Regions from separate parts of the Streptomyces sp. NPDC058576 genome, predicted to be linked through region 1. Evidence: predicted binding sites of a transcription regulator. Region 1 holds the regulator's gene; each other region holds the start of a gene.
What was found. The regulator HrcA, encoded in region 1, represses chaperone genes, less so after heat shock. The targets are predictions, from matches to a motif close to TTNGCACTCNGNNNNNCNGAGTGCNAA.

Region 1 (5,761 bases):
CGGGCGGGCCGCACGGGGCCGCCGGGGCCCGGGCGCACCAGGGTGACGACCTTGCCCTCCAGCATGAAGCCGCGCGGCTCCATCGGGAACACCCGGTGCTTGCCGAAGCGGTCCTCCAGGGTCACCGTCGGTCCCTGGGCCGTCTTCTCGCAGCGGATCACGGCCCCGCAGAAGCCGGTGGCGACCTCCTCCACGACCAGATCGGGTTCGGCGGGCACCTCGGGCACGGGGGCGGACCTCTTCCACGGCGGGGTCAGGTCCGGCTGGTAGCTGCGCATGGCCCGACGATAATCCGCCCGCCGCCGTGAAGATCCTCACCCCGCTGCGAAGGTCCCGCGCCGCCGTGAAGATCCTCACGCCACCGCGAACCGTTCCGCCAGCGCCGCCCGCTGCGCCCGGACGAAGCTCGCGTCCACCACCGCACCGTGCCCCGGAACGTACAGCGCGTCCTCGCCGCCCAGCTCCAGCAGCCGGTCCAGCGCGGCCGGCCAGCGCGAGGTGATCGCGTCCCGGCCCGCCTGCGGCTCGCCCGACTCCTCGACCAGGTCGCCGCAGAACACCACCGGAGGCTCACCGTCCGAGCCCGGCACCAGCACCGCGAGGTCGTGACCGCTGTGCCCCGGGCCCACGTTCGCCAGCAGCACCTGACGGCCGCCCCCCAGGTCGAGCGTCCAGTCGCCGCACACCTCGTGGTGCGGGGCCACCAGCGTGTCCGCCGACCGGGCCGCCTCGTCCTCCGGCACCCCGTGGCGCACGGCCGACGCGCACAGGCTCTCCGCCGCGTCCCGCAGCAGGGCCCCGACGCCCACCGCCCCGTACACCTGGGCCCCGGCGAACGCCGCCGTGCCCAGCACATGATCGAAGTGCGGGTGGCTCAGTGCGATATGCGTCACCCTCCGCCCAAGCAGCGCCTCGGCCTGCCGCCGCAGCTCGACGCCCTCGCGCAGGGTCGCGCCCGTGTCGTACAGCAGCACCCCGTCCGGCCCGGCGGCCAGCGCGGCGGTGGCGTCCCAGCCGGGGAGCCGCCGCCTGCCGATACCGTGGCCCAACCGCTCCCAGCCGAAGTCTTCCCAAGCGACGTCCATACCACGACGCTATCGGCAACGACCTGCGCAGTCCCCTGGGAGCGTGGCCGGTCGCCCTTGCCCCGGCCCCACCCCACCCCCGTACACTGACGGGGGGATTGCTGGCACTCGTACGCACCGAGTGCCAGCCGGACACCGGAGAGATCCGGAGAGACACAGCTGGAGGTGTGCGCGATGCTCAGCGAACGCAGACTCGAAGTGCTGCGCGCCATCGTCCAGGACTATGTCGGCACCGAGGAGCCCGTCGGCTCCAAGGCGCTGACCGAGCGGCACCGGCTGGGGGTCTCCCCGGCCACCGTCCGCAACGACATGGCGGTGCTGGAGGACGAGGGCTTCATCGCCCAGCCGCACACGAGCGCGGGACGCATCCCGACCGACAAGGGGTACCGCCTCTTCGTCGACAAGCTCGCGGGCGTCAAGCCGCTGTCCTCGCCCGAGCGCCGGGCCATCCAGAACTTCCTCGACGGCGCGGTCGACCTCGACGACGTGGTCGGCCGGACCGTCCGGCTGCTCGCGCAGCTGACCCGGCAGGTCGCCGTCGTGCAGTACCCCTCGCTGACCCGTTCGACGGTGCGGCACGTGGAGCTGCTGGCGCTCGCCCCCGCCCGGCTGATGCTCGTCCTGATCACGGACACCGGCCGGGTCGAACAGCGTATGATCGACTGCCCTGCGCCGTTCGGCGAGGCATCGCTCGCGGATCTGCGGGCCCGGCTCAACAGCCGGGTCGTCGGACGCCGCTTCGCGGATGTCCCGCGCCTGGTGCAGGAGCTGCCGGAATCCTTCGACAGCGAGGACCGGGGAACCGTTTCCACGGTTCTCTCCACCCTCCTCGAAACGCTGGTCGAGGAGACGGAGGAGCGGCTGATGATCGGCGGCACCTCCAACCTCACCCGCTTCGGACACGACTTCCCGGTGATGATCCGGCCGGTGCTGGAAGCACTGGAAGAACAGGTCGTCCTGCTGAAGCTGCTCGGTGAGGCAACGGACTCCGGCATGACCGTACGGATCGGGCACGAGAACGCCCACGAGGGGCTCAACTCCACGTCCGTCGTCGCGGTCGGCTACGGTTCGGGCGACGAGGCAGTCGCCAAACTCGGCGTGGTCGGACCGACCCGCATGGACTACCCCGGAACGATGGGAGCGGTACGCGCAGTGGCACGTTACGTCGGACAGATCCTGGCGGAGTCGTAAGTGGCCACGGACTACTACGCCGTACTCGGCGTGCGCCGCGACGCATCTCAGGACGAGATCAAGAAGGCATTCCGTCGGCTCGCACGCGAGCTGCACCCGGATGTCAACCCGGACCCGAAGACCCAGGAGCGGTTCAAGGAGATCAACGCCGCTTACGAGGTGCTCTCGGACCCGCAGAAGAAGCAGGTCTACGACCTCGGCGGCGACCCGCTCTCCGCCGGCGGCGGGGGTGGCGGCGCCGGCGGTTTCGGAGCCGGCAACTTCGGCAACTTCTCCGACATCATGGACGCCTTCTTCGGCAACGCCGCGCAGCGCGGGCCCCGTTCGCGGACCCGGCGCGGCCAGGACGCCATGATCCGGCTGGAGATCGACCTCAACGAGGCGGCCTTCGGCACCACCAAGGACATCCAGGTCGACACGGCCGTCGTCTGCAACACCTGCAGCGGCGAGGGCGCGGCCCCCGGCACCTCCGCGCAGACCTGTGACATGTGCCGCGGCCGCGGCGAGGTCTCGCAGGTCACCCGGTCCTTCCTGGGCCAGGTCATGACCTCGCGGCCCTGCCCGCAGTGCCAGGGCTTCGGCACGGTCGTGCCGACGCCCTGCCCGGAGTGCGCCGGCGACGGCCGCATCCGCTCGCGGCGCACGCTCACGGTCAAGATCCCGGCGGGCGTCGACAACGGCACCCGTATCCAGCTCGCCGGAGAGGGCGAGGTCGGCCCCGGCGGCGGCCCGCCCGGCGACCTCTACGTGGAGATCCACGAGCTGCCGCACGCCGTCTTCCAGCGCCGCGGCGACGACCTGCACTGCACGGTCACCATCCCCATGACGGCCGCGGCCCTCGGCACCAAGTGCCCGCTGGAGACGCTGGACGGCCTGGAGGAGATCGACATCCGGCCCGGCACCCAGTCCGGCCAGTCCGTGCCCCTGCACGGGCGCGGGATCACCCATCTGCGCGGTGGCGGCCGGGGTGACCTGATCGTGCACGTCGAGGTGATGACCCCGTCCAAGCTCGACCCCGAGCAGGAGCGGCTGCTGCGGGAGCTGTCCAAGCTGCGCGGCGAGGAACGGCCCTTGGGCCAGTTTCAGCCAGGTCAGCAGGGCCTCTTCTCCCGTCTGAAGGACGCGTTCAACGGTCGCTGAACCGCTTTCCGCCTTTCACCGCACCGCCCGCCGGTTCTCCACCGGCGGGCGGTGCGGCGTACGGCGGGAGATCCGGTCAGGCCGTCGGCTGGCTGATTCGGCCCCGTGCACGGGACGTGGCACGATGCGGTCATGTCCTCCGAGTTGACCGATCTCTGCCGGTATCCGATCGTGCAGGCCCCCATGGCGGGCGGCACGTCCGGACCCCAGCTCGCCGGGGCCGTCGCCGAAGCAGGCGGGCTCGGATTCCTGGCCGCCGGGTACAAGACGGCGGACGGGATGTACAACGAGATCAAACAGGTGCGCCGGCTCACCGGCGGGCCGTTCGGCGTCAACCTCTTCATGCCGCAGCCCGCGCTCGCCGACCCCAGTGCCGTCGAGGTCTACCGCCACCAGCTCGCCGGCGAGGCCGCCTGGTACGAGACCCCGCTCGGCGACCCGGACAGCAGCGGCGACGACGGCTACGAGGCGAAGGTCGCGATCCTGCTGGAGGACCCGGTCCCGGCCGTCTCCTTCACCTTCGGCTGCCCCACCCGCGACACGCTGGACGCCTTCGCCCGGGCCGGGACGCACACCATCGTCACGGTCACCTCCGCCGAGGAGGCCCAGAGCGCCCAGTGGGCGGGCGCCGACACCGTCTGCGTCCAGGGCGTCGAGGCGGGCGGCCACCAGTCCACCCACCGCGACGACCCGCAGGTCGACCAGACCGGCACCGGGCTGCTCTCCCTGGTCACCCAGGTCCGCGAGACCGTGCAGATCCCGATCGTCGCCACCGGCGGACTGATGCGCGGATCCCAGATCGCCGCCGTCCTCGCGGCGGGCGCGGACGCCGCCCAGCTCGGCACCGCCTTCCTGGTCTGCCCCGAGTCCGGCGCCCACCTGCTGCACAAGCAGGCCCTGACCAACCCCCTGTTCGTCCGCACCGAGCTGACCCGCGCCTTCTCCGGGCGGCCCGCCCGCGGCCTGGTCAACCGCTTCGTCCGGGAACACGGCCCGTACGCCCCCGCCGCCTACCCCCAGGTGCACTACGTCACCAGCGGGCTGCGCCAGGCCGCCGCCAAGGCCGGGGACGCCCAGGGCATGGCCCTGTGGGCCGGGCAGGGCCACCGGATGGCCCGCGAACTGCCCGCCGGTGAGCTGATCGAGCTGCTCGCCGCCGAACTGGAGGCCGCCCGGTCGGCCCTGAGCATGAGGAGCCCCCGGTGACCGCACCGGTCTTCGTCGTCGAACGGATGCCCACCGGGCCGCAGTTCGTCCTGGACGGCCCCGAAGGACGGCACGCCGTCTCCGTCAAGCGGCTCCGGACCGGCGAGGACGTCGTCCTCACCGACGGCCTCGGCCACTGGGCGGAGGGCGTCGTGCACGCCGCCGAGGGCAGGGACCGGCTCACCGTCACCCTCCGCGCGGGCGTCCAGGAGGAGCCCGCACCCGCACCCCGGATCACCGTCGTCCAGGCGCTCCCCAAGGGCGACCGGGGCGAACTGGCCGTCGAGACCATGACCGAGACCGGCATCGACGCGATCGTCCCCTGGCAGGCCGCCCGCTGCATCACCCAGTGGAAGGGCGAGCGGGGCGCCAAGGCCCTGACGAAATGGCGCAGTACGGCACGGGAGGCGGGCAAGCAGTCCCGCCGGGTGCGCTTCCCCGAGGTGGCCGACGCCATGACGACCAAGCAGGTCGCCGCCCTGCTCGCCGAAGCCGACTTCGCGGGGGTCCTCCACGAGGACCGCGATCACGACAGCACCCCGCTCGCCACCGCCGAACTCCCGGCCGGGGGCTCGATCGTGCTCGTCGTCGGCCCGGAGGGCGGCGTCTCCCCGCAGGAGCTGGCCGCCTTCGCCGGGGCGGGCGCCCGCCCCTACCGTCTCGGCCGCAGCGTGCTGCGCACCTCCACCGCCGGGACCGCAGCCACCGCGCTGCTGCTGGGACGCACCGGCCGCTGGGGATGAAAACCGGCCCTGACGGCCCGGGGATAGCATGCCCAGTACTGATCACCAGTGACCGTACCGATCACCAGCGACGAGGAGGCCCGGCCATGGCGGGAGAGCCGCAGTCCGACTGCCTGTTCTGCAAGATCGTCTCGGGAGAGATCCCGGCGACCATCGTCCGCGAGAGCGAGACCACCGTCGCCTTCCGCGACATCAACCCGCAGGCCCCCACCCACGTCCTCGTCATCCCGAAGGTCCACTACCCGGACGCCGCCTCCCTCGCCGCCGCCGAACCGCTCATCGCCGCCGACGTTCTGCGCGAGGCCGGAGTGGTCGCCGCGGACGAGAAGGTCGACTCCACCGGCTACCGGATCATCCTCAACACGGGCTCCGGCGCCGGCCAGACCGTCTTCCACG
Region 2 (5,761 bases), on a different contig from region 1:
CGGCGGATCGTCGCCACGATCGCGCCGACCGTGGCCTCCTCGTTCAGCGCGGGCAGCACCACGCTCACCGACGTGACGCGCGGATCGGCGCTCCGGGCGTCGGTGAGCCGGTTCAGCGGGCGGTCGCCGGACGACCAGGAACGCCTGGTCAGCCAGCGTTCCACCTCTTCGAGCACGGTCGGCACTCCCTGTGTGTGATCCATCTCGCGGTTCGGACGACTATCTCAACGGTCCGGTGCTTCGGTTACAGTCTTGAACAACGCGGATGACCCTCGCATGTCGGGGTCGGAGCGCACATAAACGCCTGGATCGAAGATCCCGTGCCATAGAGCTCATCCAGAGGGACTGAGGGAACGGCCCGTTGAAGTCCCGGCAACCCTCCTGCCGACCGCGAGGTCACGGTGGGGAAGGTGCCAATTCCGTCTTGCGGCGAAATGCGTCGCGAGGAAGATGAGGAGAAAGGGCCTCCGCCATCATGGCTGTTCAGACCGTCGCAGGTAATGCCACCACCGCTTCCCCGGACCTCGGTCCCGCCGCGGCGCTTTCCTGCCGCGAGTGCGGCGAGCGTTTCGAGCTCGGCCCGCTTTTCGCCTGTGCGTCCTGTTTCGGGCCGCTCGAAGTGGCCTACGACCTGCCCACCGGCTCCCCGGAGGAGCTGCGCAAGCGCATCGAGGCCGGGCCGGACAACATCTGGCGCTATGCCCCGCTGCTGCCGGTGCCCGCCGACGTTGCTCAGAAGCCCAACATCAACCCCGGCTTCACCAAGCTGGTCAAGGCCGACAACCTCGCCCGTGAGCTGGGCGTCACCGGCGGCCTGTACGTGAAGGACGACTCCGGCAACCCGACGCACTCCTTCAAGGACCGCGTCGTCGCGATCGCCGTCGAGGCCGCCCGCGCCTTCGGTTTCACCACCCTCTCCTGCTCCTCCACGGGCAACCTGGCCGGTGCCGTGGGCGCCGCCGCCGCCCGCGCCGGACTGCGCTCCTGCGTGTTCATCCCGCACGACCTGGAGCAGGGCAAGGTCGTCATGGCCGCGGTGTACGGCGGTGAGCTGGTCGGCATCGAGGGCAATTACGACGACGTCAACCGCTTCTGCTCCGAGCTCATCGGCGACCCGCTCGGCGAGGGCTGGGGCTTCGTCAACGTCAACCTCCGCCCGTACTACGGCGAGGGCTCGAAGACCCTGGCGTACGAGATCTGCGAGCAGCTCGGCTGGCGGCTGCCCGACCAGATCGTCATCCCGATCGCGTCCGGGTCCCAGCTCACGAAGATCGACAAGGGTCTCCAGGAGCTGATCAAGCTCGGTCTGGTCGAGGACAGGCCGTACAAGATCTTCGGCGCCCAGGCCGAGGGCTGCTCCCCGGTCTCCGCCGCCTTCAAGGCCGGTCACGACGTCGTACGGCCACAGAAGCCGAACACCATCGCCAAGTCGCTGGCCATCGGCAACCCGGCGGACGGCCCCTACGTCCTGGACATCGCCCGCCGCACCGGCGGCGCGGTGGAGGACGTCACCGACGAGCAGGTCGTCGACGCGATCAAGCTGCTGGCGCGCACCGAGGGCATCTTCGGCGAGACTGCGGGCGGCGTGACGCTCGGCGTGACGAAGAAGCTCATCGAGGCCGGTGTCATCGACCCGACGCTCACCACCGTCGTGGTCAACACCGGCGACGGCCTCAAGACGCTCGACGCGGTCTCCGCCACCTCGCAGGCCACGGCGACCATCAAGCCGAGCCTGGACGCGTTCCGCGCCGCGGGCCTCGGCACCGCCTGACCACACCGGCACGAAGGAAGAAGGGCACCACCATGAGCGTCAAGGTCCGCATCCCCACCATCCTCCGTACGTACACGGGCGGCCAGGCCGAGGTTTCGGCGGAGGGCTCGAAGCTCTCCGAGGTCATCGAGTCCCTGGAGAAGGACCACCCGGGCATCGCCGCCCGCGTCCTGGACGACCAGGGCAAGCTGCGCCGCTTCGTGAACGTGTACGTCAACGACGACGACGTGCGCTTCGAGGGCGGCCTGGACGCGGCCACGCCGGACGGCGCGGGCGTCTCGATCATCCCCGCGGTGGCCGGCGGCTGCTGAACCGCCCGGGCCGCTCGCCGACGGCCCCACCGCACCACTGTGTGACCACGGTTGCCCCCTCCGCGAGAGAAGCGGAGGGGGCAATTCTGCATGGTTGAGCGCGGTACAGTTGGGGAAGCCCCACCCGCTGCCCGTGCCGCCCGCATATGAGAATGCGCCCGGCCGCGATAAGAAGCAGCCAAAGTACGTGAACCTCTTGCGGCATAAGTGCCCTTTGCCTGGCCCGACTTGCCCGTAATTCACAGCAAACCCGCATATTCGCGCGGTCTTCTGCGCCCAGAATTGTCGTCCGATTGACCTGTTGCAGAGGGCAGTTGGGCGGATACATTCGGCCGCGGTCGACGCGCTGCGGCGCCGCACACCCTCTCCTGTCGGAGGGTGAGTTCCGACCCGGGTCCGCGAAGTGCGGTCCCGTGCAAGGGCCAGTAATAGGGGAGTTAGGCATGGCTCAGGGCACCGTCAAGTGGTTCAACGCGGAGAAGGGGTACGGCTTCATCGCGGTCGACGGTGGTGCGGATGTTTTCGTCCACTACAGCGCGATCCAGATGGACGGGTACCGCACCCTCGAAGAGGGTCAGCGAGTTGAATTCGAGATCTCGCAGGGCCAGAAGGGGCCCCAGGCCGACATGGTCAAGCTCGCCGTCGGCTGAGCTCGGCGCGGTCGTCCGACGACACCACTCACGCACGTAGGGCCCGACCCCGGGATCAGGGGATCGGGCCCTACGCGCGTCCGGGGGCGGCGGTGCGCCGCGCCCCGGACCGCGCGCCGTCACACCCCCGGACCGCATGGCGGGCACTCGCCGGAGGCGCTTGCACTCTCGGGGGTCGAGTGCTAATCATTGGCGTTAGCACTCTCCAGGTGAGAGTGACAGAAACTTGGACCGGGCCGGTGAGGCCCGCAGGCGCGGTGGGGCAAGGAACCACCACGCAGGCAGGCCGTCCGTCGCGGGCGCCTCTCGGTCCGGAGAAATCCACCCCTGTCCGGGAGGACCACTTCACATGGCCAAGATCATCGCGTTCGACGAGGAGGCACGGCGCGGTCTCGAGCGCGGGATGAACCAGCTCGCCGACGCCGTCAAGGTCACCCTCGGCCCCAAGGGCCGTAACGTCGTCCTCGAGAAGAAGTGGGGCGCGCCCACGATCACCAACGATGGTGTTTCCATCGCCAAGGAGATCGAGCTCGAGGACCCGTACGAGAAGATCGGTGCGGAGCTGGTCAAGGAGGTCGCCAAGAAGACGGACGACGTCGCCGGCGACGGTACGACCACCGCCACCGTTCTCGCCCAGGCTCTCGTCCGCGAGGGTCTGCGCAACGTCGCCGCAGGCGCCAACCCGATGGCCCTCAAGCGCGGCATCGAGAAGGCCGTCGAGGCCGTCTCCGCCGCTCTGCTGGAGCAGGCCAAGGACGTGGAGACCAAGGAGCAGATCGCTTCGACCGCCTCCATCTCCGCCGCCGACACCGAGATCGGCGCCAAGATCGCCGAGGCGATGGACAAGGTCGGCAAGGAAGGCGTCATCACCGTCGAGGAGTCCCAGACCTTCGGTCTGGAGCTGGAGCTCACCGAGGGTATGCGCTTCGACAAGGGCTACATCTCGGCGTACTTCGCGACCGACATGGAGCGTATGGAGGCGTCGCTCGACGACCCGTACATCCTGATCGTCAACTCGAAGATCGGCAGCGTCAAGGACCTGATCCCGCTGCTGGAGAAGGTCATGCAGTCGGGCAAGCCCCTGCTGATCATCGCCGAGGACGTCGAGGGCGAGGCGCTCTCCACCCTGGTCGTCAACAAGATCAAGGGCACGTTCAAGTCCGTCGCCGTCAAGGCCCCGGGCTTCGGCGACCGCCGCAAGGCCATGCTCGCGGACATCGCCATCCTCACCGGTGGCACCGTGATCTCCGAGGAGGTCGGTCTCAAGCTGGAGAACGCCGGCCTGGACCTGCTCGGCCGCGCCCGCAAGGTCGTCATCACCAAGGACGAGACGACGATCGTCGACGGCGCCGGTGACAGCGACCAGGTTCAGGGTCGCGTCAACCAGATCCGTGCCGAGATCGAGAACTCCGACTCGGACTACGACCGCGAGAAGCTCCAGGAGCGCCTGGCGAAGCTGGCCGGCGGCGTGGCCGTCATCAAGGCCGGCGCCGCCACCGAGGTGGAGCTCAAGGAGCGCAAGCACCGCATCGAGGACGCGGTGCGCAACGCCAAGGCCGCCGTCGAGGAGGGCATCGTCGCCGGTGGTGGCGTGGCTCTGCTCCAGGCCTCGGCCGTCTTCGACAAGCTCGACCTCACGGGCGACGAGGCGACCGGCGCCAACGCCGTGAAGCTCGCGCTGGAGGCCCCGCTCAAGCAGATCGCCGTCAACGGTGGTCTCGAGGGTGGCGTCGTCGTGGAGAAGGTCCGCAACCTGCCGATCGGTCACGGCCTCAACGCTGCGACCGGCGAGTACGTCGACATGATCGCCGAGGGCATTCTCGACCCGGCGAAGGTCACGCGCTCCGCTCTGCAGAACGCCGCGTCCATCGCCGCGCTCTTCCTCACCACCGAGGCCGTCATCGCCGACAAGCCCGAGAAGGCCGGCGCGGCCGCTCCGGGCGGCATGCCGGGCGGTGACATGGACTTCTGATCGGCCACGGAGGTTCCGGCCTCCAGCTGATCGAAGCTCCGCGTACGTCCCAGAGGGGCGGTATCTCCTTCACCGGAGGTGCCGCCCCTGTGGCGTGTCCGGGCCAGTGACGTGGGCAGGCGTCGGGCGGGTACCGGCCGCCGGCTGCCCGTACGTGGTCGCGGGGCGGCTGGGGGCGGTCGGCGTGGCCGAATGACTACTTGCCGTGGCCTTCCCCGTACGGCAGCACGGGTCGGCGCGGCTGTGCCGATGGCGGTGGCGCGCCCGCGATCCCTGGGGTACGGCGCACGCGAAGCCGCCCGGACGCCCGATCCGGCCGGTTCGTCGGTGCCGCCGGGAGCTGTTCCCTCTCGTGGCAGCTCACTGCCCGGTCGGACGGCGGCGTCCAGTCATTGGTCCAGTCCACCGCGCGTCCATGCCTCGGTGGTGTGCGACTGCACAGGGCGACAGGCCGGCCGCCCGGGCCCGGGCGGAGCCACCCCGAAGCGGCCCGCCCCGGACCTCGCCGCTCGCGCTATCCAGCCAACTTCGCACGGTAAGTCGGAATCATGCGTACCGGTTCAACAGCGGGACATGATGGCTCTGGTGTTCACGTGGTGAACACCAGTCGCAGGAATAACTCCAGTTATGCAGAAGCCATTTGGGCATAACGGTCGTCAACCGAACAGAAGGGAAGGTGTCATGAAGCAGCAGAAGAAGGCTTATGTGAAGCCGTCGATGTTCAAGCAGGGCGACTTTTCGAAGAAGACCGCCGGCTACTTCGTCGGCTCGTACAAGGAGTACTGGAGCCGGCGCATCATCTGATCCGCCGACCCGTTCCCTGTGCACCGTGAGAGAACTTCCGAAAGGTGAAGATGCCCGGACAGCCGCGTGACTACTTCGTCGTCCTGCCGGACAGCGTGGCGGGAGCGGCAGCGGCCGGGCAGCTTCCCGCGCCGGGAGCGGCGACCGGCCGGTCGCCCGCGCCGGGAGCCGCCGGGCCGGCCCGAGGGGTGGGCGACACCCTGACCGTCGCCCACCCCTCGGGCCGGCCCTGGGTCGTCGCCCGCCGGCTGGT
Region 3 (5,761 bases), on a different contig from region 1:
GGGCCTGCTCGGCGGGGTCACCTCGCGGACGGGGCGGAAGTACGGTCCGCAGTAGCGGTACGGGAGCTGCTCCGGCCCCGCAGGTGGTGGGTTCGCCGGACCGGAGACGCACCGAGGCCCGGCGCCCCCGCGAGGGGGTGCCGGGCCTCAGGCGTACCGGGAAGGCGTACCGAACGGTACGGCGGTACTAGTGGGAGTGGCCGTGGCCGCCGTGACCGGCGTCGGCCTCTTCCTCGGCCGGCTTCTCGACGACCAGGGTCTCGGTCGTGAGCAGCAGCGACGCGATGGACGCGGCGTTCTCCAGGGCGGAGCGGGTGACCTTGACCGGGTCGATGACGCCGGCCTTGACCAGGTCGCCGTACTCGCCGGTGGCGGCGTTGAAGCCCTGGCCCTTGTCGAGCTCGGAGACCTTGGAGGTGATGACGTAACCCTCCAGGCCGGCGTTCTCGGCGATCCAGCGCAGCGGCTCGACGGCGGCGCGGCGCACGACCGCGACACCGGTGGCCTCGTCGCCGGTCTTGCCGAGGTTGCCCTCCAGGACCTTCACGGCGTGGACGAGGGAGGAGCCACCGCCGGAGACGATGCCCTCCTCGACCGCGGCGCGGGTCGCCGAGATGGCGTCCTCAAGGCGGTGCTTCTTCTCCTTGAGCTCCACCTCGGTGGCGGCGCCGACGCGGATGACGCACACGCCGCCGGCCAGCTTCGCGAGGCGCTCCTGGAGCTTCTCGCGGTCCCAGTCGGAGTCCGTGGACTCGATCTCGGCCTTGATCTGGTTGACGCGGCCCTTGACGTCGTCGGAGTTGCCCCCGCCGTCGACGATGGTCGTGTCGTCCTTGGAGACGGTGACGCGGCGGGCGGTGCCCAGCACGTCGAGACCGGCGCCGTCGAGCTTGAGGCCGACCTCCTCGGCGATGACGGTCGCACCGGTGAGGGTGGCGATGTCGCCGAGCATGGCCTTGCGGCGGTCGCCGAAGCCCGGGGCCTTCACCGCGACGGCGTTGAAGGTGCCGCGGATCTTGTTGACGACGAGGGTGGAGAGCGCCTCGCCCTCGACGTCCTCGGCGATGATCAGGAGCGGCTTGGAGGCGCCGGCCTGGATGACCTTCTCCAGGAGCGGGAGCAGCTCCTGGATGGAGCCGATCTTGCCCTGGTGGATCAGGATGTACGGGTCGTCGAGGACGGCCTCCATACGCTCCTGGTCGGACACCATGTACGGCGACAGGTAGCCCTTGTCGAAGGCCATGCCCTCGGTGAACTCCAGGTCCAGACCGAAGGTGTTGGACTCCTCGACGGTGATGACACCGTCCTTGCCGACCTTGTCCATCGCGTCCGCGATGAGCTCGCCGACCTGCGGGTCCTGCGCGGAGAGCGCGGCCACGGCGGCGATGTCGGCCTTGTCGTCGATCGGGCGGGCGGTCGCGAGGAGCTCCTCGGACACGGCCTTGACCGCGGCATCGATGCCCTTCTTCAGGGCGGCCGGGGAGGCGCCCGCGGCGACGTTGCGCAGGCCCTCGCGGACGAGCGCCTGGGCCAGCACGGTCGCGGTGGTGGTGCCGTCACCCGCTACGTCGTTGGTCTTGGTCGCCACCTCCTTGACGAGCTGGGCGCCGAGGTTCTCGTACGGGTCGTCGAGCTCGACCTCGCGCGCGATGGTGACACCGTCGTTGGTGATGGTGGGAGCGCCGAACTTCTTGTCGATGACGACGTTGCGGCCCTTGGGGCCGATCGTCACCTTGACCGTGTCGGCAAGCTTGTTGACGCCGCGCTCAAGGGCGCGACGGGCGTCCTCGTCGAACTTCAGAATCTTCGCCATGGGCTGTTTTCCCTCTCAAAATGAACTGCGCCCCTCGCCGCCCGGCTAGTTGTTACGCAGGGGGCCAGGGGCGCAGAACACAAGCAAACGTGGGTGAATTACTTCTCGACGATCGCGAGAACGTCGCGGGCCGAGAGGACGAGGTACTCCTCGCCGTTGTACTTCACCTCGGTGCCGCCGTACTTGCTGTACAGGACGACGTCGCCGGTCTTGACGTCGAGCGGAAGCCGCTCGCCGTTCTCGAAGCGGCCCGGGCCCACGGCGAGGACGACGCCCTCCTGGGGCTTCTCCTTCGCGGTGTCCGGAATGACCAGGCCGGAAGCCGTGGTCTGCTCGGCGTCGAGCGGCTGGACCACAATGCGGTCCTCAAGCGGCTTGATCGCAACCTTGGAGCTGGTGGTCGACACGATCCGGTCTCCCCCTTCGGAGATCTCACGGGGTTTAACAGTCTGTGGGTGGCGACCAGACCGATCCGTCGTCGCGGGTGCCGGACCTGCCCTGTCGCACAGTGTGGTGCTGGCACTCTCCAGGGGGGAGTGCCAGACCCGAGACTATGACCGCGATTAGCACTCGGTCAAGCGGAGTGCCAATTCACCACCCTCGCGCCGTCTCGGCCCGGGCTCCATCCGGTCACCGTCCGGACAACGCTGGGGTGGAGCGTCGCGTTCCGTACGACGGTACGGAGATGACGCGACCCGAGAGCCGCCTGCCCGGACGGCCGGACGAGAGAGCCGACGCCCCGCGGCAGCCGTCGTCGAACCCGGGCGGGTGCGCGGATCCGTTGGTGGGCCTGCTGCTGGTGGTCGCGGAGGCGTCGCTCGGGGCGTTGCTGACGGTGTGGCTGGTGCTGCGGGGCCTGGCGCGGTCGCGGGAGGCGGCCGAGGGCGAGGTGTCCGGGCCGCCGCCCGCGGACCCGGGCACGGGCTGGACGCCGATCGTCGTTCTCGGCGTCCTCGCCCTCCTGGTCGCCTGCCTCGCCGCGGCGTTGCTGCGCGGCGGATGGCTCTGGTCCGGCGGGATGCAGGTGGTCGTCGCGATGGCGCTGGGTGTGGCGGTCCTGGCGTCCGCCGCGCAGGGAACCGGCCGGGAGGCTCCGGAACCCGCTCCCACCTGGAACTCCCCGCCCTGCCTCAGCGGCGGCGACAACGACGAATGCGCGCGCAGCGGAGGCTGAGCGCGCATTCGCGGCCGGGCGCGGGGAAGGGCGCCGGTCAGACGTAGTCCTCCAGCTTCGCCACCGCGTACCCCTTGTCCGTGATGGTCTTCATGACCCGGCGGATCATGTCGGGCATCGAGCCCTTCCAGTCCTCCTTGCCCCGGAAGTGGGTGAGGACGATGTCGCCGGGGTGCAGGTCCCGGTCCCACTCGCGCCATTCCATGTGGTCGGGGAAGGCCTCGGACGACCACAGGGGTACGGCGGTGATCCCGCAGGACTTGGCGACGACGAGGGTGTCGCGGTTGTAGTTGCCGTAGGGCGGGCGGAAGAGGGTGGGGCGCTTGCCGTAGTGCTTGAGGATCTTCTCCTGCTGGCCGCAGATCTCCCGCTTCTGCTGGGCGTGGGAGAGGCCGGGCAGATAGCGGTGGTTGAGCGTGTGGTTGCTGATGACCACCCCGCGCTTCTGCATCTTCTTGAAGTAGCCGTAGTCGTCGTTGATGACGTAGTCACTGACGAACGCGCTGTACGGGATGTCCAGTTCGGTCATCATCCGCAGCAGCTCGGGATCCTTCTCCGCCCCGTCGTCCATCGTCAGGAAGACGATCTTCTCCTTGGTCGGGACGGTGGTGAAGACGGGCGGCAGGCCCGCGTCGTCGCGGACCTCGAAGCCCTTGCGGGTGGTGATGCGCGGCTTCACCTTCGGCGGCTCGGGGGGAGCGAGCGGGGCCTTGGCGAGCCCCCACTTCTTCGCGGCGACGGCGCGTGCGGCCTGCTTCTTCCTGACCGTCTCGGCGTACGTGTCCGGGGCCCGGCCGGGCCCGGCCTGCGGGGCCGCGTCGCCCGACGGGCCGGCGGTGGGCTTCGCGGGCCCGCCGGGGGCACCCGCGCCGCTGCCGCCGGTCTCCGCCGCGCATCCGGAGGCGACGGCGGCGGCCAGCAGGGCCGCCAGCACGACGACGCCCGACCTGTGCCGCTTCATGGCTGATTTTTCTTTTTGTCGTACTAGCTGCATGGCGCCGCATCCTGCCAGCCGTCGGCCCGTGCGCCCTTTCGACACCGCGAGCGGACCGGCGCCGTCCCCCGGCCGGCCCACAGGGACTCGCACCGGCCCCGGGGCCGGACGGGACCTGCCCCCGGCTGGCCCACAATGGACCGGGTGAACGCATCGACCCCCGCCGCCCCGTCCGACGACCCCGCCCGCGCCGCCTTCGCCGCGCTGCGCACCCCCGAGGGCGAGCGGCTGCTGGCCGAGCTGCGCGACCACGACCCCGCCGACGAGCTGGCCACCGCGACGCGGCTGCGCCGCACGCACCCGGCGGAGCTGGTGTCGGCGGCGCTCGGCCAGGCCCGGCTGCGGCAGCGGGCGGTGGCCAAGTTCGGGGCCGAGGACGCCTACCGGATGTTCTTCACGCCCAACGGGGTCGAGCAGGCCACCCGCACCTCGGTCGCCGCCCACCGCGCCGCCCGGTTCGCCGGGCTCGGCGTGCGGAGCGTGGCGGACCTGTGCTGCGGCATCGGCGGCGACGCGATCGCGCTGGCCCGCGCCGGGATCTCGGTGCTCGCCGTGGACCGCGATCCGCTGACCGCCGAGGTGGCCCGCGCCAACGCGGCGGCGCTCGGCCTGGACGGGCTGATCGAGGTCCGGTGCGCCGATGTCACGGAGATCGACACCGCCCCGTACGACGCGGTCTTCGTGGACCCGGCCCGGCGGGGCGGACGCGGCAGGATCTTCGATCCGGAGGCGTACTCACCGCCGCTCTCCTGGGCCACGGCCGCCGCGCTGAAGGCTCCCAGGGCGGCCCTGAAGATCGCCCCGGGCATCCCGCACGAGGCGATCGGCCCGGAGGCGGAGGCCGAGTGGATCTCGGACGGCGGGGACGTGAAGGAGGCGGTGCTCTGGTACGGGGAGGGCTTCGCGCCCGGCGCGTTCCGGGCCACGCTGCTGCCCGCCGGGGCGACCCTGACCGCCCCGGCCCCGCTGCCGGCCCCGCCGGTCGGCCCGGTCGGGCGCTATCTGTACGAGCCGGACGGCGCGGTGATCCGGGCCCACCTCGTCGCCGACCTCGTGGAGCGGTGCGGCGGGCGGCTGGTGGACGAGACGATCGCGTACATCACGAACGACGTGCCGTACTCCTCCCCGTACGTCTCCGGGTACGGGATCACCGATCAGCTGCCGTTCAACATGAAGAAGCTGAAGGCGCTGCTGCGGGAGCGTCAGGTCGGCGTGCTCACCGTCAAGAAGCGCGGCTCGGCGGTCGAACCGGAGGAGCTGCGCCGCCGGATGAAGCTGAGCGGACCGGGCTCGGCGACGGTGTTCCTGACCCGGGTGGCGGGGGCGCCGACGATGCTGATCGGCCACCCGCTGGGCTGACCGCACGACCGAATCGGCTCAGCGGTGGCCGGGTCCGCCGGTGCGGGTGAAGGGCGGGCGCTCGGGCTCCCGCGCGGCCGGCGGCCCCGCAGCCCCGGTCCCGGCCCCCGCCCCGGTCGGGGTTCCGGCCCCGGTCCCGGCCCCGGTCGCGGTTCCGGCCCCCGTCGCGGTTCCGGCCCCCGTCGCGGTTCCGGCCCCCGTCGCGGTTCCGGCCCCCATCAGGACGCGCACCACCCAGCGGCGGTGCGCCAGGGCCTTCACGGCGCCGAGCAGCGCGGTCAGCCACGCGACCATGCCGACGCCCATGACCAGGGCGACGAGCCCGTACGTCTCCCGGCCGGGCCGCGCGCTCGCGGGCCCGATGACGCAGAGGGCCAGCCCCGCCGCGCCCAGGACGAACGACAGCAGCAGCCAGGCGAGG

Region 2: the regulator HrcA is predicted to act here: its motif matches at 2,892-2,918, upstream of groL (chaperonin GroEL).
Region 3: the regulator HrcA is predicted to act here: its motif matches at 2,377-2,403, upstream of groES (co-chaperone GroES).

The regions. Positions count from the first base shown of each region.
Region 1 is NZ_JBHXPF010000064.1:18,813-24,573, forward strand. Features, by position in the region: gene ACFWRV_RS30770 (DUF3097 domain-containing protein) at 1-278, opposite strand, end outside; gene ACFWRV_RS30775 (MBL fold metallo-hydrolase) at 354-1,085, opposite strand; gene hrcA (heat-inducible transcriptional repressor HrcA) at 1,260-2,276, shown strand; gene dnaJ (molecular chaperone DnaJ) at 2,277-3,416, shown strand; gene ACFWRV_RS30790 (nitronate monooxygenase) at 3,549-4,622, shown strand; gene ACFWRV_RS30795 (16S rRNA (uracil(1498)-N(3))-methyltransferase) at 4,619-5,365, shown strand; gene ACFWRV_RS30800 (histidine triad nucleotide-binding protein) at 5,452-5,761, shown strand, end outside.
Region 2 is NZ_JBHXPF010000005.1:16,942-22,702, reverse strand. Features, by position in the region: gene ACFWRV_RS05640 (glucosyl-3-phosphoglycerate synthase) at 1-176, opposite strand, end outside; SAM riboswitch class I at 330-457, shown strand; gene thrC (threonine synthase) at 476-1,771, shown strand; gene ACFWRV_RS05630 (MoaD/ThiS family protein) at 1,804-2,082, shown strand; gene ACFWRV_RS05625 (cold-shock protein) at 2,526-2,732, shown strand; gene groL (chaperonin GroEL) at 3,082-4,704, shown strand; gene ACFWRV_RS05615 (keywimysin-related RiPP) at 5,386-5,508, shown strand; gene ACFWRV_RS05610 (asparagine synthase-related protein) at 5,559-5,761, shown strand, end outside.
Region 3 is NZ_JBHXPF010000004.1:152,424-158,184, forward strand. Features, by position in the region: gene ACFWRV_RS04925 (SDR family NAD(P)-dependent oxidoreductase) at 1-55, shown strand, start outside; gene groL (chaperonin GroEL) at 188-1,813, opposite strand; gene groES (co-chaperone GroES) at 1,912-2,220, opposite strand; gene ACFWRV_RS04940 (DUF6234 family protein) at 2,499-2,987, shown strand; gene ACFWRV_RS04945 (polysaccharide deacetylase family protein) at 3,025-3,948, opposite strand; gene ACFWRV_RS04950 (methyltransferase domain-containing protein) at 4,117-5,340, shown strand; gene ACFWRV_RS04955 (hypothetical protein) at 5,359-5,761, opposite strand, start outside.